Regions from separate parts of the Pseudomonas sp. AC172 genome, predicted to be linked through region 2. Evidence: predicted binding sites of a transcription regulator. Region 2 holds the regulator's gene; each other region holds the start of a gene.
What was found. Region 2 encodes FliA, which starts transcription of late flagellar genes. Its sites were predicted from a motif close to CTAAAGTTTNNNNNNNNNNNGCCGNTAA; they were not measured.
Positions count from the first base shown of each region.

Region 1 (5,977 bases), 1.3 Mb from region 2:
GGCTACCGGTAGCGGTCGACATACCGCCGCGAATCGACGAACCACTGGCTACACCGGCGAAGTCACCGTCATTGAGTTCGGTGCTGTTCATCGCCTGGTTGATGCGGCCGGAAGGGTTGGCATTGACGGTCGTCGGGTAGGGGTCTTTGCCGCCGCTGCGACCGATAGGAATGGGCTGGACATCGCGATTGAGAACAATCACACCGTTGCCTTCTGCCTGTACGTTGAAACTCACGAACGTACTGGCGGCTGATCCAATCAGCAGGAGGCAAGTAAAGGCTTTTTTGATATTCCCCACGGCTGCAATTCCTTCTTCAGTGGGCTGCCCTTGGTCAGCGTTGTGAAGGAGAGAGCGAAAGCTGTGCCGCTTTTGAAATGTCTTTGAATTTCAATTGCTTGGGAAATAAATACGCAGGCCTGATACACCGGCTGTTTCATGGCTGATACACGCGGGGTCGCACTGACCTGTCCATTGGCTGAACAAAGCTCTGAAACATGGGTTTGCAGCGCTGTGTATCAGCCGCGTAACAACCCGGATGACAAACCGATGAACAGTGCTGAAACGGCCACTTTGCGCTTGGACGACTGTTTCAAGAACGGACACTTTGCCCCCAAACCAGGGGAAACCGTCGGGGAAGGGCACCCGTCGAGCGGGTCACTCAGTCAGCAGTTGCTCGACGGCGGCGAAGGCCTGCGTCTGGCGCTCGGCCCAATTGCCCTCGATGACCTGTAAACGCTGGTGGTGGTTTTCCAGCCAGTTTTGCGTGGCTCGGTAAAACGCCAGTCGCTCGTCCAGATCCGGCTGGCAACGTTGACCATCATCGGTCCAGTCAATCTGTTCCGGGGACAGCAACAGGTGCAGGTCGTAATGCCGCGCCAACAATTCGGATTCCAGCCAGGCCGGACAGTCGCCGAACAGCGTCTGGCTCCAGAGAATATTGCTCAACAGATGGGTGTCGAGAATCAGCAGGGACGGCTGTTGCGCCCGCGCTTGACCTTCCCATTGCAGTTGACCGCGAGCGATTTCAGGGATGTCGGCCAGACAGGTGTCACGGGGATTGAGTTCGATAAACCGGCGCACGTACTCATCCACGCGCAAGCCGCCAAAGCGTTGTTGCAGTCCCGCCGCCAGCCAGCTCTTGCCGGTGGATTCGGGCCCGGTCAGGACCACGACCTTCATGTGCGCAACGCCGGATCGGCGCGCCATTCGCGAAAGCCTTGAATCGCCAGCAGGGTGAACAGAGCGTACAGCGCAGCGGTGAGGTACAGCCCTTTGTAGACGAACAAGCCGACAAAGTTCACATCGAGCACGAACCACAGCGCCCAGCATTGCAGGCGTTTCTGCGCCATCCACAGTTGCGCGACCAGACTGAAACCGGTCAGCGCGGCATCCAGCCACGGTTGCGCGGCGTCGGTCCAGTGCGCCATGGCCGCGCCGAGCAAGACACTGCCGACGGCACCAATACCCAGGCCGATCAACAGCGAACGGTGACCGAGGCGGGTGACCTCGCGGCCGTCATGCATCGTCCCGGCGCGGGTCCATTGCCACCAGCCATAGACTTGCAGCGCGGCGTAAATCACTTGCAGCAACATGTCCGAATACAGCTTCACTTCGAAGAAGATCCAGCTATAGAGCAAGACCATGACCAGCCCGATCGGCCAGCACCACGGATTCTGTTTGACCGTCAGCCAGACGGCGATCACGCCGAGGGCGGCGGCAAACAGTTCAAGCCCGGACATGGGGGTTCCTTGGGGGGAATTGAGGAGGGGGCGGATTGTACTGCATTGGGCTAGGTACTGATGACCGCTGTAGATCAAAAGCCCCTCACCCTAACCCTCTCCCAGAGGGAGAGGGGACTGATTGGGGGATGCGTTGGAGCTGCGCCGGCCTGAACGATCTTGGTTGAATCCATAATCGACTCGATTTTTCAGGTCGACGTATAGCTTGAGACACCTCGGTCGACCCCCTCTCCCTCCGGGAGAGGGCTGGGGTGAGGGGTGGGCTCACCAGAGTTACATGGGTCAGACGCGGAACTGGCGCAGAAGGCCGTTGAGTTGTTCGCTCAATTGGCCGAGGCGTACGCTGGCGGCACTCGACTGTTCGGCCGCGATCGCCGTGCTGTGCGAGAGGCCGGCCGCTTGAGTGACGTTCTGGTTAATGTCCTCAACCACGTGCGCCTGCTGCAATGTAGCGCTGGCAATCGACGCATTCAGACCATTGAGATTGCGCAGTGCCTGGCCAATGGCATTCAGACTCGCCCCGGCCAGCCCGGCTTGTTCGATGGTCAATTGCGACGCCTTGCTGCTGTCGCCGATCACCTTCACGGCCGCCTCGGAATGGTTCTGCAGGCGCTCGATCATCGACTGGATTTCCGCTGTCGATTTCTGCGTCCGCTGCGCCAGCAAGCGTACTTCATCCGCCACCACGGCAAACCCGCGACCTTGCTCACCGGCCCGCGCCGCCTCGATCGCGGCATTGAGCGCGAGCAGGTTGGTCTGCTCGGCAATCGAGCGGATCACTTCCAGTACGCTGCCGATCTGGGTGCTTTCGGCCGCGAGGGTGCGAATCACTTCAACCGCTTGATCGATGGTCCCGGACAGCTTGTCGATCTGCTGCAAACTGCCGTCGATATTGATCTGGCCCTGTTGCGCCTGCGCTTCGGCATCGCGCATTTCGGCGGCGGCGTGCTCGGCGTTCTTCGCCACGTCCTGCACGCCATAGGTCACTTCGTTGATCGCGGTGGCCACCAGTTCCATCTGCTGCGATTGCTGCTGGCTGCGCTGCTGCGCCTGCGAAGCGTCGTTGCCCAGTTCGCTGGACGACTGGCCCAAGGCGCTGGCCGACACCTGCAAATCACCGATAACGCCACGCAGTTTGGCGGTAAAAGCATTGAAGTGATGCGCCAGTTCAGTGACTTCATCCTTGCCATGGGTATCCAGACTGCGGGTCAGGTCGCTTTCGCCACTGGCAATGTTGGCCATGGCGTTCACGGTTTCCTGTAGCGGACGGACGATGCTGCGTGCGATGAGGATCACCAACAACGCCATGATCACGGCAATCGCCAGGCCGATGACCGTAGCCTTGATCACCTGACCCTGGAATTCCGCCTGCACATCATCGACGTAAACCCCGGAGCCGAGCACCCAGCCCCACGGTTCGAACAGTTTCACGTAAGAAGTCTTGGCCACAGGCTCACTGGCACCCGGTTTCGGCCAACGGTAGTCGACCATACCGGCGCCTTTGGCCTTGGCGATGGCAACCATTTCGTTGAACACCGCAAAGCCGTCCGGATCACGGATCGCCGAGAGGTTCTGGCCTTCGAGTTTCGGGTTGGTCGGGTGCATGACCATCACAGGTGTGAGGTCGTTGATCCAGAAGTAATCGCTCTGGTCGTAACGCAAGCCGCGAATCGCGGTGAGCGCCTGTTTCTGCGCGGCCTCTTTAGTCAGCGTGCCAGCGGTTTCGAGGTCGTGGTAATAGGTCAGCAGGCCGCTGGCCGTCTGCACCACGTGCTGGGTTTTCTGGGCTTTGGCGTGATAGAGGTCGTCGTGAATCTGCTTGAGCATCAACACGCCCAAGGTCAGCAACATGACCACCGCCACAATCAAGATGAGCCACAAGCGTCGGCTGATCGACACACTGCGCAAGCTGTTCATAACGCTGTCACTCCGGATTCTTTTTCTTGTAATAAACGACCGCCAGCATCCAACCACGATTTTGTGAGCGGGCATACGCGACCCAAGTCGTATAACGCGGCAGCGCTATTAAGGCTTGTCTGTTAGGATTTCGGCTCCGCGCGTGAAAACCTGAATCCAAATTGATATTTCACGGAATTTTGACCGTTTCGTGTGGATCCTGTGCGTGCGGAATCGGTACAGCCATAACCAGCTACGCTGATCGCAGTGAACGCTAGAAAAATACTATCGGGGCATGCCGAAGCGCATCGCTCTTTGGGGGATTGATGGATCTTTGGACGGCCTTGCAGGCACTGATACTAGGAGTTGTAGAAGGGCTGACGGAGTTTTTGCCCATTTCCAGTACCGGACACCAGATCATCGTTGCCGACTTGCTGAATTTTGGCGGCGAACGGGCCATGGCATTCAATATCATCATCCAGCTCGGCGCGATCCTCGCGGTGGTCTGGGAGTTTCGGCGCAAGATTCTCGACGTGGTTATCGGTTTACCGACCCAGCCGAGCGCACGGCGTTTTACCGCCAACCTGCTGATCGCTTTTTTACCGGCGGTGGTGTTGGGGGTGATTTTTGCCGACCTGATCCACGAATACCTGTTCAACCCGATTACCGTCGCGACCGCGCTGGTCGTGGGCGGCGTCATCATGTTGTGGGCGGAAAAGCGTCAGCATGAAGTGCACGCTGAAACAGTCGACGAGATCACCTGGAAAGACGCCTTGAAAGTCGGCTTCGCCCAGTGCCTGGCGATGATTCCCGGCACCTCGCGTTCCGGCTCGACGATCATTGGCGGCTTGCTGTTCGGCCTGTCGCGCAAGACCGCCACCGAGTTTTCGTTCTTCCTTGCCATGCCAACCATGGTTGGGGCGGCGGTTTACTCGGGCTACAAGTATCGCCACCTGTTTGTGCCGGCGGACTTTCCGGTGTTTGCCATCGGTTTCGTCACCGCGTTCATCTTCGCCATGATTGCCGTGCGCGGCTTGCTCAAGTTCATCGCCAGCCACAGCTACGCGGCGTTCGCCTGGTATCGGATCGTGTTTGGTCTGGTGATTCTGGCGACGTGGCAGTTTGGCTGGATCGATTGGGCGGCGGCCAAACCATGAGTGATTCCCGCGCACGCCGGCCCGAAGGGCGGCCTTCGGGCGGCAACAATATCCAGCATCTGAAGCTGAAACTGCTGGTTCTGCTGATCGTCTGCGCGCTGCCGTTGTTCGGCTCAGTGTCGATGTGGCTGCGCGGGATTTCACGGGTGCCGCTGACCGCTTATGGCGTCGTCAGCGTGCTGGCGTTCTTTATGTACTGGGCGGACAAGCGCAAGGCTCGCGCTGATGCCTGGCGCACCCCGGAGAACATCCTGCACGCGGTGGAACTGGCCGGTGGCTGGCCGGGCGCGTTGATCGCCCAGCAGGTGTTCCGGCACAAGACGCGCAAAGTCTCGTTTCAGATTCTGTTCTGGGTGGTTGTGGTGTTGCATCAGGTGTTCTGGATCGACCAGCTGTTTCTCGGCTCGAACTTGCTGACGCTGTTCTAAAGAACTGCAAAAAACCAATGTGGGAGCGAGCCTGCTCGCGAAGAGGCCATGTCAGGCAACATTATCGTTGAATGAAAGTCCGCTTTCGCGAGCAGGCTCGCTCCCACAGGGGGGTGGGGGTTAAAGCAACAATCCCACCTGGGTTTTCTTTGGCAACTTGCTCACAACCAGTTGATGCGAACGCTGCAACAACCCGCGCAACTCCTCAGCAGCCAACGGGTAGGGCGGGTGCATGATGATCCACTGCGCCCGCGCCAGATACGGCGCCGGGTGAATGCCCGGACGGTCGCAATGGCCGAGAAACAGATCCTTGTCGACCTTGAACGCCAGCGAATCCCCACGCAGCCCCTGCAAGGCAAACATCTTGTTGCCGGCAATCGAAAACACCCGCACGCCGCCCCATTTGTAATCTTCCCGAGCGCCCGGCAATGCCAGGCAGAACGCCGCTACGTCGGCTTCGTTCATCTTTCCTTTGCTCATAACAATCGCTCCCCACAGGCATTGAACGATTCGACCAGATGATCGATCCACGCGCGCACCGCCGGCATCACTCCGCGTCGATGCGGATACACCGCTTGCAGCCAGCCGCCGGGCAGCGACCACTCTGGCAGCAATTGCACCAGCGCGCCGTTTCTCAGTTCTTCTTCGCAGTACATCATCGGCAGCAAGGTGAAACCCTGACCGGCCAGCACGCAGGCTTTGCGCACAATAAAGTCATCGATGCCCAGTCGTGCCTCCATGTTCAACTCGAAGCTT
Region 1 covers NZ_OZ409868.1:1,931,425-1,937,401, forward strand. The annotation lists gene ACZ0A4_RS08650 (hypothetical protein) at 1-298, opposite strand, end outside; gene ACZ0A4_RS08655 (hypothetical protein) at 259-438, opposite strand; gene ACZ0A4_RS08660 (AAA family ATPase) at 656-1,180, opposite strand; gene pnuC (nicotinamide riboside transporter PnuC) at 1,177-1,740, opposite strand; gene ACZ0A4_RS08670 (methyl-accepting chemotaxis protein) at 2,023-3,657, opposite strand; gene ACZ0A4_RS08675 (undecaprenyl-diphosphate phosphatase) at 3,963-4,793, shown strand; gene ACZ0A4_RS08680 (DUF1294 domain-containing protein) at 4,790-5,221, shown strand; gene ACZ0A4_RS08685 (MmcQ/YjbR family DNA-binding protein) at 5,342-5,701, opposite strand; gene ACZ0A4_RS08690 (LysR substrate-binding domain-containing protein) at 5,698-5,977, opposite strand, start outside.
Region 1: the regulator FliA is predicted to act here: its motif matches at 3,785-3,812, upstream of ACZ0A4_RS08670 (methyl-accepting chemotaxis protein).

Region 2 (5,977 bases):
CATGAATCTGCGGACCTTCACCCTGCGAGAGATGTTTTTGTGGATCTTTTTCTGCAAGCATCGCGGCGCGGTCATGTTCGATGCCCGCAAAGCGGTCGACCTGACTGGCCATGAGCACGAGTTTGAGCAAATTGCTTTCGACTTCGGTGACCAGTTGGGTCACACGCTTGATCACCTGACCGGTCAGGTCCTGGTAATCCTGGGCCAGCAGGATGTCGTTGAGATTGCTCGACACCGCACGGTTGTCCGTGCTGCTGCGTGACAGAAAACCGTCGACCCGGCGCGCCAGCTCGCGGAACTCTTCAGCCCCGACCTCGCGACGCATGAAGCGACCCCAATCGGCGCTCAAGGTCTGGGCTTCATCAGCCAGACTGTTGACCACCGGCGTGGCGCTTTCCACCAGATCCATGGTGCGGTTGGCCGCGGCTTCTGTCAGCTTGACCACATAGCCCAGGCGTTCGGTGGCGTCGGTGATTTGCGACACTTCCTCAGCCTGTGGCATGTTCGGGTCGATCTGGAAGTTGACGATCGCACTGTGCAGTTCACGTGTGAGCTTGCCGACTTCCTGATACAGGCCGCGGTCACGGGTCTGATTGAGCTCATGGATCAGTTGCACAGCGTCGCCGAACCTGCCTTTTTCAAGGCTCTCGACCAGTTCGACCGCGTGTTTTTTCAGGGTCGACTCGAAATCGCCCTGTGAAGATTCGTTATGCTCCATAGCTCCCCCGCGCGTTCATCAGCCGATGCGTTCGAAAATCTTCTCGATTTTGTCTTTCAACGCCTGAGCCGTGAAAGGTTTGACTACGTAGCCGTTCACACCGGCCTGAGCGGCTTCGATGATCTGCTCGCGCTTGGCTTCTGCAGTCACCATCAGCACTGGCAGGTGCTTGAGTTTTTCATCGGCACGCACGTGGCGCAGCAGGTCGATACCGGTCATGCCCGGCATGTTCCAGTCCGTTACCAGAAAGTCGATGCTTCCGCTGTTGAGCACTGGAATGGCAGTCACGCCATCGTCAGCCTCGACGGTGTTGGTGAACCCAAGATCACGCAGCAGGTTCTTGATGATCCGCCGCATCGTTGAGAAGTCATCAACGATGAGGATTTTCATGTCTTTGTTCAATTCGACCTCCAAGCAGTCTTAAACGCGCCCAGCACCTGGACGCGCCACTTCAATCAATCGGCGCAGCACTCGAAGACTGTCTGGAGCACAACAGAGCAAGACCGGTGCCGTTCATCACCGCACCAGCCTCGTTCGCAGTGTCCCCACACTGCCTTCAGCGCGCTCGCCACTCCCCCAAACGCCCCCGCAAACGGGCCGCGCACTGGCTGTGTAACTGGCTGACCCGCGATTCACTGACGCCAAGGACTTCACCGATTTCCTTGAGGTTCAGCTCTTCGTCGTAGTACAGCGCCAACACCAGTCGCTCACGCTCCGGCAAATTGGCAATCGCGTCCGCCAGCGCTGCCTGGAAGCGTTCATCTTCCAGATCGCGCGACGGCTCGAGATGAGCACTCGCGCCATCCTCGTGCAGCCCTTCGTGTTCGCCGTCCTGCAACAGATCGTCGAAACTGAACAGGCGACTGCCCAAGGTGTCATTCAAAATCCCGTAGTAATCGTCGAGACTCAATTGGAGTTCGGCCGCAACCTCGTGATCTTTAGCATCACGGCCGGTTTTAGCTTCAATTGAGCGAATCGCGTCGCTGACCATACGGGTATTACGGTGAACCGAGCGTGGTGCCCAGTCCCCTTTGCGCACTTCGTCGAGCATCGCGCCGCGGATTCGTATGCCCGCGTACGTTTCGAAACTGGCGCCTTTGCTGGCGTCGTATTTGGTCGAGACTTCGAGCAGGCCGATCATCCCGGCCTGAATCAGGTCTTCGACCTGCACACTCGCTGGCAACCGTGCCAGCAAGTGATAGGCAATGCGTTTGACCAGTGGCGCGTAACGCTCGATCAGTTCGTACTGCGCGTCACGTGCCGACTTCTTGTAGTAGTTCATACCGCTTGCGGTCATAGCACGGGCCCTGCCGTTTGCTGCACGAGGCGCTCGACGAAAAACTCAAGGTGGCCACGCGGGTTGGCGGGCAGCGGCCAGGTATCGACCTTCTGCGCGATCGCCTTGAACGCCAGCGCGCACTTGGAACGCGGGAAGGCTTCGTACACCGCACGCTGCTTCTGCACCGCTTTACGCACGCTTTCGTCGTAAGGCACGGCGCCGACGTATTGTAGGGCCACGTCCAGGAAGCGATCCGTGACCTTGGTCAACTTGGCGAACAGGTTGCGCCCTTCCTGCGGGCTCTGCGCCATGTTGGCCAGCACGCGGAAGCGGTTCATGCCGTAGTCGCGGTTGAGCAGTTTGATCAGTGCGTAGGCGTCAGTGATCGAGGTTGGCTCGTCGCAGACCACCAGCAACACTTCCTGCGCGGCGCGGACAAAACTGACTACCGAGTCACCAATACCCGCAGCGGTGTCGATCACCAATACGTCGAGATTGTCGCCGATGTCGCTGAATGCCTGAATCAGGCCGGCGTGCTGCGCCGGGCTCAGGTGCACCATGCTCTGCGTGCCGGACGCGGCCGGGACGATGCGAATGCCACCGGGGCCTTGCAACAGCACGTCGCGCAATTCGCAACGGCCTTCGATGACGTCGGCCAGCGTGCGTTTAGGGGTCAGACCCAACAATACGTCGACGTTCGCCAGCCCCAGATCGGCGTCCAGCAACATGACCCGACGGCCAAGCTCTGCCAGCGCCAGGGACAAGTTCACTGACACGTTAGTCTTGCCGACGCCACCTTTGCCGCCGGTCACCGCGATCACCTGTACGGGATGCATGCTGCCCATGTTATTTCTTTACCTTGTCTTGCATAGACGGAGGCCACATTACTGGCTGCGCGTTCACAACCGGAACAATGCATGGCAGACCATCGATGTAGGTACAAAAACTGTTCATGAATACCTCAGCCTACCTGCTTGGTCGGGCTGTGATAGATATCAGCGAACATGTCGGCCATGGCTTCTTCGCTGGGTTCTTCCTGCATTTGCACGCTGACGGCGCGGCTGACCAGTTGATGACGGCGCGGCAGATGCAGATCATCCGGAATCCGTGGGCCATCGGTCAGGTACGCGACCGGCAATTCATGACTGATCGCCAGGCTCAACACTTCGCCAAGGCTGGCCGTTTCATCCAGTTTAGTCAGGATGCACCCGGCGAGCCCGCAACGCTTGTAACTGTGATAAGCGGCGGTTAGAACCTGTTTCTGGCTGGTGGTTGCCAAGACCAGATAATTTTTTGAGCGAATGCCACGACCGGCCAGACTTTCGAGCTGCATGCGCAGGGCCGGATCGCTGGCTTGCAGGCCGGCAGTATCGATCAACACCACGCGTTTGCGCAGCAGTGGATCCAGCGCTTGCACCAACGATTGGCCAGGATCGACGTGAGTCACCGGCACATTGAGAATGCGCCCCAGGGTCTTCAGTTGTTCCTGCGCGCCGATACGGAAACTGTCCATGCTCACCAGCGCCACATTCTGCGCGCCGTATTTCAGCACATAACGCGCGGCAAGCTTGGCCAGCGTGGTGGTCTTGCCCATGCCGGCAGGGCCGACCATGGCAATCACACCGCCCTCTTCCAGCGGCTCGACTTCCGGTACGGCAATCATCCGTGCCAGGTGCGCGAGCAGCATGCGCCAGGCCTGACGCGGCTCTTCGATATCAGTGATCATCGCCAACAAATCGCGCGACAACGGCCCGGACAGACCGATACGTTGCAGACGGCGATACAGATTGGCTTGCGCCGGACGGCTGCCTTGCAGCTGATTCCAGGCCAGGGTGCCGAGCTGGACTTCCATCAGCTCGCGCAGGCTGTTCAATTCAAAGCGCATCGAATCCAGTGCACGCGGATCAACACCGCCGGAAGACTGCGCAGGCGCCGGGGCCGGACGCGCCGGAGCGGCGTAGGTCGGCTCGCTCAGCGGTTCTGCGGCGGTCAAAGGCAGGCCAGCCGTCAACGGCAGCCCGGCGAAAATCTGGCGATTGCTGTTGCCGTCGGCTTCGCCCCGCAGGCTCAACTCGGCCTGGGCGGTGACGATGCGCGATTGGGTCTTGCGCAGCTCGTCTTCGAGCTCCATGTTCGGAACCCGTGGCGCCAGCGCCGACAATTTGTAATCCAGTGCCGCCGTCAGCTCAACACCGCCGGCAATGCGGCGGTTGCCAATGATGGCGGCATCAGCGCCCAGCTCATCACGAACCAGCTTCATGGCCTGACGCATATCGGCGGCAAAGAAACGCTTAACTTGCATAAACCACTACCTCAGCCGTTGGGCCCTACTGTCGCAACGATGGTCACTTGCTTGTTGTCCGGTATTTCCTGGTAGGCCAGCACATGCAGCCCAGGGACTGCGAGGCGGCCAAAGCGCGAGAGCATCGCGCGGATCGGGCCAGCGACCAAAAGGATCACCGGCTGACCTTGCATTTCCTGACGCTGCGCCGCTTCGATGAGCGAACGCTGCAGCTTCTCGGCCATGCTTGGCTCCAGCAGAACGCCCTCTTCCGAGCCTTGTCCTGCCTTCTGCAGACTATTGAGCAATATTTGTTCCAACCTTGGTTCCAAGGTGATCACAGGCAGCTCCGACTCAGTGCCTACAATGCTTTGGACGATGGCGCGTGATACGCCGACCCGCACAGCAGCCACCAGCGCGGCGGTATCTTGACTCTTCGCGGCGTTGTTGGCGATGGCTTCGGCAATGCTGCGGATATCGCGCACCGGCACGTGTTCGGCGAGCAGCGCTTGCAGCACTTTGAGCAACTGCGACAACGAGACCACGCCCGGCACCAGCTCTTCTGCCAGTTTCGGCGAGCTTTTGGCCAGCAATTGCATGAGTTGCTGCACTTCTTCGTGGCCGATCAGCTCACTGGAGTGCTTGTACAGAATCTGGTTCAAGTGCGTGGCGACCACGGTGCTCGCGTCAACCACCGTATAACCGAGGGATTGTGCCTGGGCACGCTGGCTGATTTCGATCCACACCGCCTCCAGGCCGAAAGCCGGATCTTTGGCGTTGATACCGTTGAGTGTGCCGTAGACCTGGCCCGGGTTGATCGCCAGTTCGCGGTCCGGATAGATCTCGGCTTCGGCGAGGATCACGCCCATCAGGGTCAGGCGATAGGCGCTGGGCGCCAGATCGAGGTTGTCACGAATGTGCACAGTTGGCATGAGGAAGCCCAGATCCTGCGAGAGCTTCTTGCGCACGCCCTTGATCCGCGCCAGCAATTGCCCGCCCTGATTGCGATCCACCAGCGGAATCAAGCGATAGCCGACTTCCAGGCCGATCATGTCGATTGGCGTTACGTCGTCCCAGCCCAGCTCTTTGGTTTCCATAGCGCGGGCCGGCGACGGCAGCAGTTCCTGCTGACGCTTGACCTCTTCCAGCGCCACGACCTTGGCGACGTTCTGTTTCTTCCAGAACAGGTAGGCGCCGCCAGCGGCCAACGCAGCCATGCTCAGGAACGAGAAGTGCGGCATGCCCGGCACCAGGCCCATGACCGCCATCAGACCGGCCGCCACCGCCAGCGCTTTCGGCGAGGCGAACATCTGACGATTGATCTGCTTGCCCATGTCTTCCGAACCGGAAGCACGGGTCACCATGATCGCTGCCGCTGTCGATAACAACAGTGATGGCAATTGCGCCACTAAACCGTCACCGATGGTCAGCAAGGCGTAAACCCGACCGGCATCGCCGAAGCTCATGTTGTGCTGGAAGATACCAACGGCCATGCCGCCGATAAGGTTGATGAACAGAATCAGCAGGCCGGCGATGGCGTCACCGCGAACGAACTTGCTGGCACCGTCCATCGAACCGTAGAACTCCGCCTCTTGGGCGACTTCCTGACGGCGCGCCTTGGCCTGGTTCTGGTCGATCAAACCGGCGTTGAGGTCGGCGTCGATCGCCATTTGTTTGCCGGGCATCGCATCGAGGGTGA
Region 2 covers NZ_OZ409868.1:653,664-659,640, reverse strand. The annotation lists gene ACZ0A4_RS03085 (protein phosphatase CheZ) at 1-718, opposite strand, end outside; gene ACZ0A4_RS03080 (chemotaxis response regulator CheY) at 737-1,108, opposite strand; gene fliA (RNA polymerase sigma factor FliA) at 1,275-2,015, opposite strand; gene fleN (flagellar synthesis regulator FleN) at 2,012-2,842, opposite strand; gene flhF (flagellar biosynthesis protein FlhF) at 2,959-4,299, opposite strand; gene flhA (flagellar biosynthesis protein FlhA) at 4,311-5,977, opposite strand, start outside.

Region 3 (5,977 bases), 5.3 Mb from region 2:
GCATGTGGCTGACGAAGAAGTAGGTCAGGTCGGTGCGCCAGTGCGGGCGCAGGATGTTTTGCTCGGGGTCCTTGGAGTAGAGCTTCTCGAGAGGAATGAACACGATCGCAGATACCAGCAACGCCAGCACAAACCAGTCCAGGCCCAGCGAGTACGGAGTCTGTCCGATCGAACTGACCTGGACATTGGTGCCACCGAGGAACACTGCCAACCCCGATGCAACCAGACCGGTAATTCCCAGGCGTTTACGTTTGTTGAGCAGGATATTCAGGGTGCCGAGGCTGAATGACAGCACTAGACCGAGCAACAGCGTGGTGCGCGCGAACTGCTCGTCATAGACCTTGCGCAGTTCGGCCGTGGTCAGCCATTCGGGAAACAGGAAGCAGAACACTGCCAGCAGGCTCAACAGCCCGAGGGTGGCTGAAATGTAGCCACTGACCCGCCCTTCACCAAACTTGAAGGGTGCGTTGCCGTGCCGTTGAAAATAGGCTTTGAGTCTTTCCATAACTGATCTTCCGTGATTGCGAAAACTGCGACTGGTGATTGCGACGCAGGCAGAAACAAAAAAGCCACGGTGACCGTGGCTTTTTGTGGATCACTGCTTGGGCGCGGGCGCCGGGGCAGTCGTTGGGGCCGTGGCGGGTGGCGCCGCACTGCCCGGCTCAGCCGGTTTCGGCGCCGCGTCGTCGAACAGGTTCAGCCGTTCGCGCAGTTCATGCGCCGGCACCGGTTGCTGATCCGCCGGCAGTGCATTCGGGTCGACCGGCGCTGCCGGAGCAGCACCGTTCTGACCTTGATCCGCCGGTTTCGCCGGATCCGCACCTTGCGCACCTTCGATCGCCGCCTGGGCTTTCTTGGTCAGCACCACAATGTCGATCCGGCGGTTGACCGGGTTGAACGGGTTTTCCTTGTCGAACAACGCCGACGAGGCATAACCGACAACCCGCGCCACTTGCGCATCCGGATAGCTACCGGCGACCAAGGCACGACGGGCGGCGTTGGCACGGTTGGCCGACAACTCCCAGTTACCGAAATCACCGGTACCGGTGTACGGCTTGGCGTCCGTGTGACCGCTGATGCTGATCTTGTTCGGCACCGCTTTGATGGTGTCGGCCATGGCCAGCAGGATGTCTTCGAAGTATGGCTTCAGGCGTGCAGAACCCGAGTCGAACATCGGCCGGTTCTCGGCATCCATGATCTGGATGCGCAAGCCGTTCGGCGTGATCTCGAAGAGGATCTGGTCCTTGAACTTCTGCAGTTGCGGGTTCTCGTCGACCTTGTTCTGCAGTTCTTGCAGGAGCAGTTCCAGACGTTCCTTCTCGACCTGCTCGGCCATGCCTTCAACCTGCTCGGTGTCGACCGTGACCTTGTCGGGCTGCGGTTGCGACTTCACTTCCGGGTTGAGGGTGTTTTCCGGCGCCAGAGTCGGCGTGCCGCCCAGGTCGATAATGTACGGCGTGCCGCTTTCGGAGAAGCCGACCGGGTCTTTGAAGTAACCGGCGATGGCGATCTTCTGCTCCGGAGTTGCCGTGGACAGCAGCCACAACACCAGGAAGAACGCCATCATCGCCGTGGCGAAGTCGGCGAAGGCGATTTTCCACGCCCCGCCGTGATGCCCGCCGGCTATGCGCTTGACGCGCTTGATGATAATCGGCTGATTATTTTCCATTTCTTAGCGACCGCGAACGGCTTGTTCCAGCTCGGCAAAGCTTGGACGGTGGGCCGGGTACAGCACCTTGCGACCGAACTCGACTGCCAGCGACGGTGGCATGCCGGAAGCAGAAGCGACCAGCGAGGCCTTGATGGCTTCGTAGACGTTCAGCTCTTCCTTGGCATCGTGGGCCAGGGAATGCGCCAGCGGGCCGAAGAAACCGTACGCCGCGAGAATACCGAAGAAGGTACCGACCAGTGCCGCACCGACGTGCAGACCAATGGACTTCTGATCACCTTCACCCAGCGAGGCCATGGTCACCACGATACCGAGAACCGCCGCAACAATACCGAAACCGGGCATGGCGTCGGCGATGCCGTTCACCGCGTGGGACGGATGCTCAAGGTCTTCTTTGAGGCTGTACAGTTCCATATCGAACAAGCCTTCCAGCTCGTGCGGGGCCATGTTGCCGGACGACATGATGCGCAGGTAATCGCAGATGAACGCAGTCATGCGCTCGTCTTTGAGCACCGCCGGATACTTGGCGAAGATCGGGCTCGCGGCGGCATCTTCGATGTCGCCCTCGATGGCCATCATGCCTTCGCGGCGGCTCTTGTTGAGGATCTCGTAGATCAGCCCGAGCACTTCCAGGTAGAACGTGTGGCTGAAACGCGAACTGAACATGCTCAGGGATTTCTTGAGCACGTGCATCGTCATGTAACCGGGGTTGGCCTGGAGGAATGCACCCAGTGCCGCACCGCCGATGATCATCACCTCGAAAGGCTGGATCAGGGCGGCAATCTTGCCGTGGGAGAGCACGTATCCGCCGAGCACGCTCGCGAATACGACGATGATGCCGATAATTTTAGCCATAGGTAGAAAGTACTTACTTAAGTCGGGTTCAAGGTCATATTCGGAAGTTAAAAAATCTCTTCTTCTACTTATCGGCAAAACTGCGCCAGACTATAGCCAGTTCAGGCGAAAAGCCAATTTAGCCCATGCCGGGCGCGTCTACAGTCAGTGAAGATCCCCTCCAGACATGGCTAATGAAACGAACGTCCCACACGCAAAACCGACCACGCTCGACGGCTGGGTCAAGTTGCTCGACAGCGTCCGCCTGCCCGTCCCGCAAGAGGCTCACGACAAGGTCTGCCGGGCGATCCGCGACAATCGCAGCTCGTTGCGCGACATCGCCGACCTGATGCAGGACAGCCCGGCGCTGGCCTTGAGCATCATTCGTGAGGCGAATCGTCACACCCACGGGACCATGGCCACGCCGGCAGAGAATCTTGAGGTGGCGATCAATCGTCTGGGCCTCGCCCGCACCGAAGAGCTGCTGGCGCGCCTGCCCGCCGAACCGCTGATACAAATTCCCAAAGCCCTGCGCCAGTTGCAGATGATCAGCCAGCACGCGACGCAGCAGGCCAACGGTTTTTTTGCCAGTCGCCTGGCGCGGCTGTGGCAAGACATTCATTGGGGCAGCCTGCTGTTTTTGTCGCCACTGTGGCCATTGGCGCTGACGTATCCGCAATTGCTCGAAGAGTGGGAGCTGCGGGTTATCCACAAGGGCGAATCGGCGCGCGTGGTCGAAAAACAATTGTTTGGTGTACGCCTGCTGAAAATCGCAGAAGCGCTGGTGCAGGCCTGGCACCTGCCGATCTGGGTGCAGCAGGGTTATAAACTGCTGCTCAGTGAACAGCGTGAACTGGTGAAAGTGCTGCGCATCGCCCGCGACAGCGAACATCCGCTGCGCCAGCAAAATCGCCTCGACGATGACCCGACGTTGCGCCGCTGGCTCAACCAGCCAGCCAACACCGTGCTGCTGGCCAACGGTCTGGCGCTGTCGGCGCAGCAGGCCTGGGACAGTCCGCACAGCGAACGCTGGCAGTATCTGACCAGCCTTTATCTGCAGATCTCGATGGATGAAGTGCAGCAACAACTGCATCAGCAGGCTGCCAACAGCGCCCGTTATCATGCGATGCCGGATCTGTGGCACCCGGCGGTTTCGCTGCTGTGGCCGTGGGGCACGCGGCGCTTGCCGGCGGGCATGTTGCCGGCCGCCGCGCCCTCCGCTGAAGACCTCGGTCAATGGCGCAAGCAATGCGCCGAACTGCTGGCCGAACCGAGCCGCTTCACCAATGCGATGAGCCTGACCGTCGCCGCTCGCGATGCACTGGTTGCCAGCGGCATGCGCCGGGTGATGATCCTGATGGCCGATCGCACGCAGTCGAGTCTGCGCGTGAATCAAACCGCCGGGCTGCCGAAAGAAGCGGCCGCCCTGAATTTTGTCGTCAGCCAGAGCAGCGTGCTGCAGCGGCTTTTGGCGCAACAAGCGCAAGTGCGGATTACCCCGGACAACAACGCACAATTCTCCGCGCTGCTGCCACCGGGCCTGCGCGCACTGTTTCGCGGCGAGCATCTGTTCCTGCGCTCGCTGGTGAACAACGGCCGGGTGATCATGATCGTCGTCGCCGATCAGGGCGGCGGGCCGTTCGCCGACATCACCGTGCAAGCCTTTGGCAAAACCGCGCAGTGCATCGAGAAAGCACTGCACAGCTTTAGCAGCCGTGGCCGATGAGGCTGCGCTACAATCCTCCCCTTTGTGCCCTGGAGACCTCACATGTCTGACTTCTCTGGCTTGCCGCTCGTCATCGAGCCGAGCGACCTGCTCCCGCGCCTCGACTCCCCTGAACTGATTCTGGTGGATCTGACCAGCGCTGCCCGCTACACCGAAGGTCATCTGCCCGGCGCACGCTTTGTCGATCCGAAACGCACCCAGCTCGGCCAGCCGCCGGCGCCGGGATTGCTGCCGGCCAAAGCCGATCTGGAAGCGTTGTTCGGTGAACTGGGCCATCGCAAGGACGCGGTCTACGTCGTGTATGACGACGAAGGCGGCGGCTGGGCCGGCCGCTTCATCTGGCTGCTCGACGTCATCGGTCACGACAAGTACCACTATATAGACGGTGGTCTGCCGGCGTGGCTGGCGGATGGCATGCCGATGTCGATCCAGGTACCGGCAGCCGTTGGCGGTCCGTTGTCGTTGACCCTGCACGAAGCGCCGACCGCCACCCGTGAATACTTGCAAAGCCGTCTCGGTGCTGCCGATCTGGCGATCTGGGACGCGCGCGGGCCGCTGGAGTACTCCGGCGAGAAAGTCCTGGCCGCCAAGGCCGGGCACATTCCGGGCGCGGTCAACTTCGAATGGACCGCCGGCATGGACAAGGCCCGTCAGCTGCGTATTCGCACAGACATGCCGCAGATCCTCGAAGACCTCGGGATCACCAAGGACAAAGAAATAATTACCCACTGCCAGACCCATCACCGGTCGGGCTTCACTTATCTGGTGGCCAAGTCCCTCGGTTATCCGCGGGTCAAGGGCTACGCCGGTTCCTGGGGCGAATGGGGCAACCACCCTGACACGCCTGTCGAGATTTAAGGTTTTTAAGGACAACTAATGAAAGAGCGTCTGTTTATCCTCAGCCAGTACCTGCTGCCTCATCACCTGCTGTCGCGCCTGGCCGGCTGCATTGCCGAGTGCCGCGTGCGCTGGTTCAAGAATGCCTTCACCCAGTGGTTCGCCAAACGCTACCAGGTGGACATGTCACAAGCGCTGGTCGAAGACCTGACCGCTTACGAGCACTTCAACGCTTTCTTCACCCGCGCCCTGAAAGACGGCGCGCGGCCACTGGACGAGACTCCGGGCGCGATCCTCAGCCCGGCCGACGGAGCGGTCAGCCAGCTCGGCCCGATCGAGCACGGTCGCGTGTTCCAGGCCAAGGGCCACAGCTTCAGCGTGCTGGAACTGCTCGGCGGAGATGCGGCCAATGCAGCGCCGTTCATGGGCGGCGACTTCGCCACCATCTACCTGTCTCCGAAGGACTACCACCGCGTGCACATGCCGCTGGCCGGCACCCTGCGCGAGATGGTCTACATCCCGGGCCGCATCTTCTCGGTCAACCAGACCACGGCCGAAAACGTTCCGGAACTGTTCGCCCGCAACGAGCGCGTGGCGTGCATCTTCGACACCGAGCGCGGGCCGATGGCCGTTGTACTGGTGGGCGCGATGATCGTCGCTTCGATCGAAACCGTGTGGGCCGGTCTGGTCACCCCGCCGAAGCGCGAACTGAAAACCTTCCGCTACGACGAAGCCGCCCGTGCCCCGATCCATCTGGAAAAAGGCGCCGAACTGGGTCGCTTCAAGCTGGGTTCGACCGCGATCGTGCTGTTCGGGCCGGATCAGGTTAAATGGGCTGAAGACCTGGTCGCCGGTTCGCCGGTGCAGATGGGCCAAGGCCTGGCGCTGCCAAAAGCCTGATTGACCATTGC
Region 3 covers NZ_OZ409868.1:5,938,162-5,944,138, reverse strand. The annotation lists gene ACZ0A4_RS26815 (sterol desaturase family protein) at 1-505, opposite strand, end outside; gene motB (flagellar motor protein MotB) at 596-1,669, opposite strand; gene motA (flagellar motor stator protein MotA) at 1,673-2,524, opposite strand; gene ACZ0A4_RS26800 (HDOD domain-containing protein) at 2,691-4,229, shown strand; gene rhdA (thiosulfate sulfurtransferase) at 4,272-5,087, shown strand; gene asd (archaetidylserine decarboxylase) at 5,106-5,966, shown strand.
Region 3: the regulator FliA is predicted to act here: its motif matches at 2,593-2,620, upstream of motA (flagellar motor stator protein MotA).

Region 4 (5,977 bases), 3.3 Mb from region 2:
TTCCTTGTTGGTCTTGCCCCGCGCCAACTGCTGCAACACCATCATTTCCCGACCGGACAGACGATCCACCATATCGGCTTCGCTCGCATTGCCCAGACTGGTGCGCACAGTATGCAAAGCCTGATTGGGAAAATAACTGTAGCCGGACAATACGGCCTTGATTGCGCTGAGCAACTCGGTCAAGTCCTGCTGTTTACAAACATAACCGGCAGCCCCCGACTGCATGCAGCGCATTGAAAAGTGCCCGGGCGCCTGGGAAGTCAACACCAGTACTTTAATAGGCATCGCCGTCGAAGTCAGACGTGCAATAACTTCCAGACCATCAAGTTTCGGTATTCCTATATCCAGAATGACAATATCCGGCATTTGTTCGCGAGCAAGTTGTAACGCATCCACACCGTTATCAGTTTCTGCGATGACTTCGTAGCCATGACGTTCCATCAGCATACGTACCGCAAGACGAATGACAGGGTGATCATCCACGATCAGCACTTTATTCATGGGCAAGTCCAGTTTCGCTGTTCGAATTTTTAGAACACGCACAATAGCCCAGTCACTTGCCCTATGGCATGCCGAGGTTAACACGCACTTGCAACGAGAGACATGCCCTACATTCATCGCGGATTAATCCTACAAAAAACTTCTAGACCCCTAAACATCCAACGCCGCTTGACTCTCCGCCAAGGCATTACCTCCCATTTCTAGCCTGTTACAAATTACAACTAACGGCGCAAAAATCACATGTCACCGCTGAGATTCACTGTGCCTGACCGGTGCGGGCGACTCTACACCCTTGCGTGGTAAAAACAGAAATCAAACATTGGCAATACAAAACCACAATTGCGACACCGGCATACTACGCGAAGCAAAAGATAAACACTTGAAACAAGATATTTATACCAGAACAAATACTTTTGCTATAAACATAAACATAACCACCCACAACCATAAACCTTAACTCGCATAAACTTATCAACCATGACAAAGACCAGACAAAAGAGTAAGAACATGCTCAAAATAAAAAGCAAAATCACCAACCCCATGACAGTGATTGCCATATTCGCCGCCATTTCGGAAACATCAGCCGCCGTTTCCCTGCCATTCCTGGACAATAAGGACCGGGAGGTTTACGTGTGGTTCCTGATCAGCTTCCCGTTTTACTTGCTATTCCTTTTCTTTATCACTCTAAACTTCAACTCCCGTTCCCTCTATTCACCTTCAGACTTTGACAAAGACAAGAGTTTTCTAAGAACGATCGACAGCAATATTCGCGAGAACAAACGAAGCGCGCCGAAGGCGGACTCATCCGCGCAAGGCACATTTGGACTATCCAGTTGTATCGTCCCGAGCGAGTCAGGCGCTGGCGAATGCAAAGACTCGTGCAAAGTCCACAACGCACCTGATCCGCCGCCCGACATCAACACAAAATCGAGCCAGATTGTTCAGCACAACATTCAGTTGCCTGCATGTGTCAGCGACCTGCACCTCATCGATGCACGGGATATCGATGCATCAAGAGAATTAGCCACCATTCTGGAAAATATCCGCAACCTCGACAGGAAAATTCCACGGATGGTTGTGTTTCTTTCCAATCACGTATCGGACGTCGTACTGACGCAGCATGCACTTGTGCAGATCAAACACGTCAAGAAAGGCTCAGGAAAAACGCTTTGTATTGTTTATAACCTGTGCTCACAAGCCGTGACGCTACTGGGGCGAGCATGAAAGATGAGTCGAAGCCACACAGGCGAAGAACAGCACCTGGGTTCAAGCTGAAGTCGACAAGGAATGATGCAAAAAGGCGACCTTGTCTCGATGACAGGGCCGCCCTTTTCATTGTGCGTCAGTCTGCAACGCTTAAAACAGTTTGCGGCCCTTGTTGGCAGCAATGCGCATGCGCAGCGCGTTGAGCTTGATGAAGCCCGCCGCGTCGGCCTGGTTGTAAGCACCGCCGTCTTCTTCGAAGGTCGCGATGTTGGCATCGAACAGCGAGTCGTCGGACTTGCGGCCGGTGACGATCACGTTGCCTTTGTACAGCTTCAGGCGAACTACACCGTTCACGTTGACCTGCGAAGCATCGATCATCTGTTGCAGCATCAGACGCTCTGGGCTCCACCAGTAACCGGTGTAGATCAGGCTGGCGTATTTCGGCATCAGCTCGTCTTTGAGGTGAGCGACTTCGCGGTCCAGAGTGATCGACTCGATGGCGCGGTGAGCGCGCAGCATGATGGTGCCGCCCGGGGTTTCGTAGCAGCCACGGGACTTCATGCCGACGTAACGGTTCTCGACGATGTCGAGACGGCCGATACCGTGAGCACCACCGATCTTGTTCAGCGTCGCCAGCACGGTGGCCGGAGTCATTTCGACGCCGTCCAGCGCAACGATGTCGCCGTTACGGTAGGTCAGTTCCAGATACTGTGGTTTGTCAGGAGCGTTCTCCGGGGAGACGGTCCATTTCCACATGTCTTCTTCGTGCTCGGTCCAGGTGTCTTCCAGCACGCCGCCTTCATAGGAGATGTGCAGCAGGTTGGCGTCCATCGAGTACGGGGATTTCTTCTTGCCGTGACGCTCGATCGGGATCGCGTGCTTCTCGGCGTAGTCCATCAGCTTCTCGCGGGACAGCAGATCCCACTCGCGCCAAGGGGCGATCACTTTTACGCCTGGCTTGAGCGCATAGGCACCCAGTTCGAAACGTACCTGGTCATTGCCCTTGCCGGTAGCGCCGTGGGAAATGGCGTCAGCGCCGGTTTCGTTGGCGATTTCGATCAAACGCTTGGCGATCAGCGGACGTGCGATGGAAGTACCCAGCAGGTACTCGCCCTCGTAAACGGTGTTGGCGCGAAACATCGGGAACACGAAATCACGCACGAACTCTTCGCGCAGATCGTCGATGTAGATTTCTTTGACGCCCATGGCCTGAGCCTTGGCGCGGGCCGGCTCGACCTCTTCGCCTTGACCGAGATCAGCGGTGAAGGTCACCACTTCACAGTTATAAGTATCCTGCAGCCACTTGAGGATCACCGAAGTGTCCAGGCCGCCGGAATACGCCAGAACGACCTTGTTTACGTCCGCCATGCCATCACTCCACGGGGTTCTACGGAAAGCCGAGGAGTCTACCGCCCAAACGCGATAATTTACAGAGGCGCGACAGCTTAAGACGACAAAGCGACAGAATCTGTCGAGAGCGCGACGATGACCGGCGGGTCAGGAAGTCGCTGCAGTGCTGGCTGGCGTGCTCGCTTGAGGCGCAGGTACGGGGCTTGTCGGCGCCACGCGCGCCAGTTTGACATTGACCCGACGGTTCTTCGCGCGATTGGCCGCATTGGTGTTCGGCACAATCGGGTATTGCTCGCCATGGAAGCGCACGGTGATCTGCGATTCCTGAATGCCGTTGGCCTTGAAGAAGTCGACCACTGCCAGTGCTCGGCGGCGCGACAGTTCACGGTTGGTCAGGCGATTGCCGCTGTTGTCCGAGTGGCCATCGAGTTCGATGTGATTGACCGTTGGATCGGCCTTCATGAATTCGAGCATCACTTGCAGCTTGGCCTTGGCGGCGGCGTCCAGATCAACGCCCTCGCCGGGAAAGCCGATCTGCGATTGTTTGATCTGGTCGAAATTCTGCGGCAGCAATTTCGCTACACAGGTCTGATAGTCGTTAAACGCCTTGCTGAATTTCACCGGCAATAAACGCACTTCCGAGACGCGTCCGTCGCCAGACGCACGACGTACAACCGGACTGCGACCATCCAGCAGGCCGCTGATCAGACCTCCGGCCTGCGACTGCGAACTGCTGAACAGCACGTTGCCACTGCCGAGCCGGACGTTGCCCAGATTGATGTCACCACGACCCGGCTGCCACGGTGCAGCCGCCGCCAGCAACGTCGCCGAACCACCGCCAAGCATGGCGTTGTAGGCGTTCAGACGGAAGATCGCCTGCTCGCCCGCCTTGCGCACGAACTCACCCGAGCCGAAATCGGTGATCGGCTGGGTCAGACGACATTCGAACTTGTCGCCGGCGACCGTCCACTCAATGTTCTCCAGACGGGTCTGGTACGTGAGCGCCATCGCGGGAAGGCTGGCAAACACACTGAGCAAGGCTAAATAACGCTGGCGCACGGGAGGCTCCATTGGCTTCTGAAACACAAAGACCGATTCACACTATGTTTACGGCATACCTACGGGATATCGGAAGGTTCTGGCAAAACTTGATAGCGAGTGCCTGCAAGAGTCTTTTCCGGTAGCATTCGCCTCAGTTTGACCCGCCTGGAATCCCCTCATGTCCGACCGCCTGACCCTGCTGCGTCCCGACGACTGGCACATTCATCTTCGCGATGGTGCCGTGTTGACCAATACCGTTGCCGATGTTGCGCGCACTTTTGGTCGCGCCATCATCATGCCCAACCTGGTACCTCCGGTGCGCAACGCCGCTGAAGCCGACGGCTATCGCCAGCGGATTCTCGCTGCCCGCCCGGCCGGCAGTCGCTTTGAGCCGCTGATGGTGCTGTACCTCACCGACCGCACCCAGCCCGAAGAAATTCGTGAGGCCAAGGCCAGTGGTTTTGTCTACGCCGCCAAGCTGTACCCGGCCGGTGCGACCACCAACTCCGATTCCGGCGTGACCAGCATCGACAAGATTCTGCCGGCAATCGAAGCCATGGCCGAAGTTGGCATGCCGCTGTTGATCCACGGTGAAGTCACCCGTGGCGACGTCGATGTGTTCGACCGCGAAAAGATTTTCATCGATGAGCACATGCGCCGCGTGGTGGAGCGTTTTCCGACGCTGAAAGTGGTGTTCGAACACATCACCACCGGCGACGCCGTGCAGTTCGTCAACGAGGCTTCGGCCAATGTTGGCGCGACCATCACCGCGCATCACCTGCTGTACAACCGCAACCACATGCTGGTGGGCGGGATTCGGCCGCACTTCTACTGCTTGCCGATCCTCAAGCGTAATACGCACCAGGAAGCCCTGCTCGACGCTGCCACCAGTGGCAGCGCGAAGTTCTTCCTCGGCACTGATTCGGCGCCACACGCGCAGCACGCCAAAGAAGCCGCTTGCGGTTGCGCCGGCTGCTACACCGCGTACGCCGCCATCGAAATGTATGCCGAAGCCTTCGAACAGCGTAACGCGCTGGACAAGCTCGAAGCCTTCGCCAGCCTCAACGGCCCGCGTTTCTACGGCCTGCCGGCAAACACCGATCGCATCACCCTGGTTCGTGAAGAATGGACCGCCCCGACCAGCCTGCCGTTTGGCGAGCTGACCGTTATCCCGCTGCGCGCCGGTGAAAAACTGCGCTGGCGCCTGCTGGAGGAACACGCGTGAGTGAAGACCATTTCGACGACGAACTGGACGGTCAAAGTGGCGGTGGCGGTTCCCGTCACCCGATGGCAGCACGCTTTCGCGGCTACCTGCCGGTTGTCGTCGACGTAGAAACCGGCGGCTTCAACTCGGCCACCGATGCATTACTGGAGATTGCTGCGACCACCATCGCCATGGATGAAAAGGGTTTTGTTTACCCGGATCACACCTACTTCTTCCGCGTTGAGCCGTTCGAAGGCGCCAACATTGAAGCAGCAGCGCTGGAGTTCACCGGGATCAAACTGGATCACCCGCTGCGCATGGCCGTCAGCGAAGAAACCGCGCTGACCGACATCTTCCGCGGCATCCGCAAGGCGCTGAAGGCCAACGGCTGCAAGCGCGCGATCCTGGTCGGCCACAACAGCAGCTTCGACCTTGGCTTCCTCAACGCTGCGGTCGCGCGACTGGACATGAAACGCAACCCGTTTCACCCGTTCTCCAGCTTCGACACCGCGACGCTGGCCGGCCTGGCGTACGGTCAAACCGTACTGGCAAAAGCTTGCCAGGCCGCCGACATTGACTTCGACGGCCGTGAGGCGCACTCGGCGCGTTACGACACCGAGAAAACCGCTGAGCTGTTCTGCGGCATCGTCAATCGCTGGAAACAGATGGGCGGCT
Region 4 covers NZ_OZ409868.1:3,932,903-3,938,879, forward strand. The annotation lists gene ACZ0A4_RS17710 (response regulator transcription factor) at 1-501, opposite strand, end outside; gene ACZ0A4_RS17715 (hypothetical protein) at 1,009-1,725, shown strand; gene ACZ0A4_RS17720 (argininosuccinate synthase) at 1,858-3,075, opposite strand; gene ACZ0A4_RS17725 (flagellar protein MotY) at 3,205-4,116, opposite strand; gene pyrC (dihydroorotase) at 4,277-5,323, shown strand; gene rnt (ribonuclease T) at 5,320-5,977, shown strand, end outside.
Region 4: the regulator FliA is predicted to act here: its motif matches at 4,183-4,210, upstream of ACZ0A4_RS17725 (flagellar protein MotY).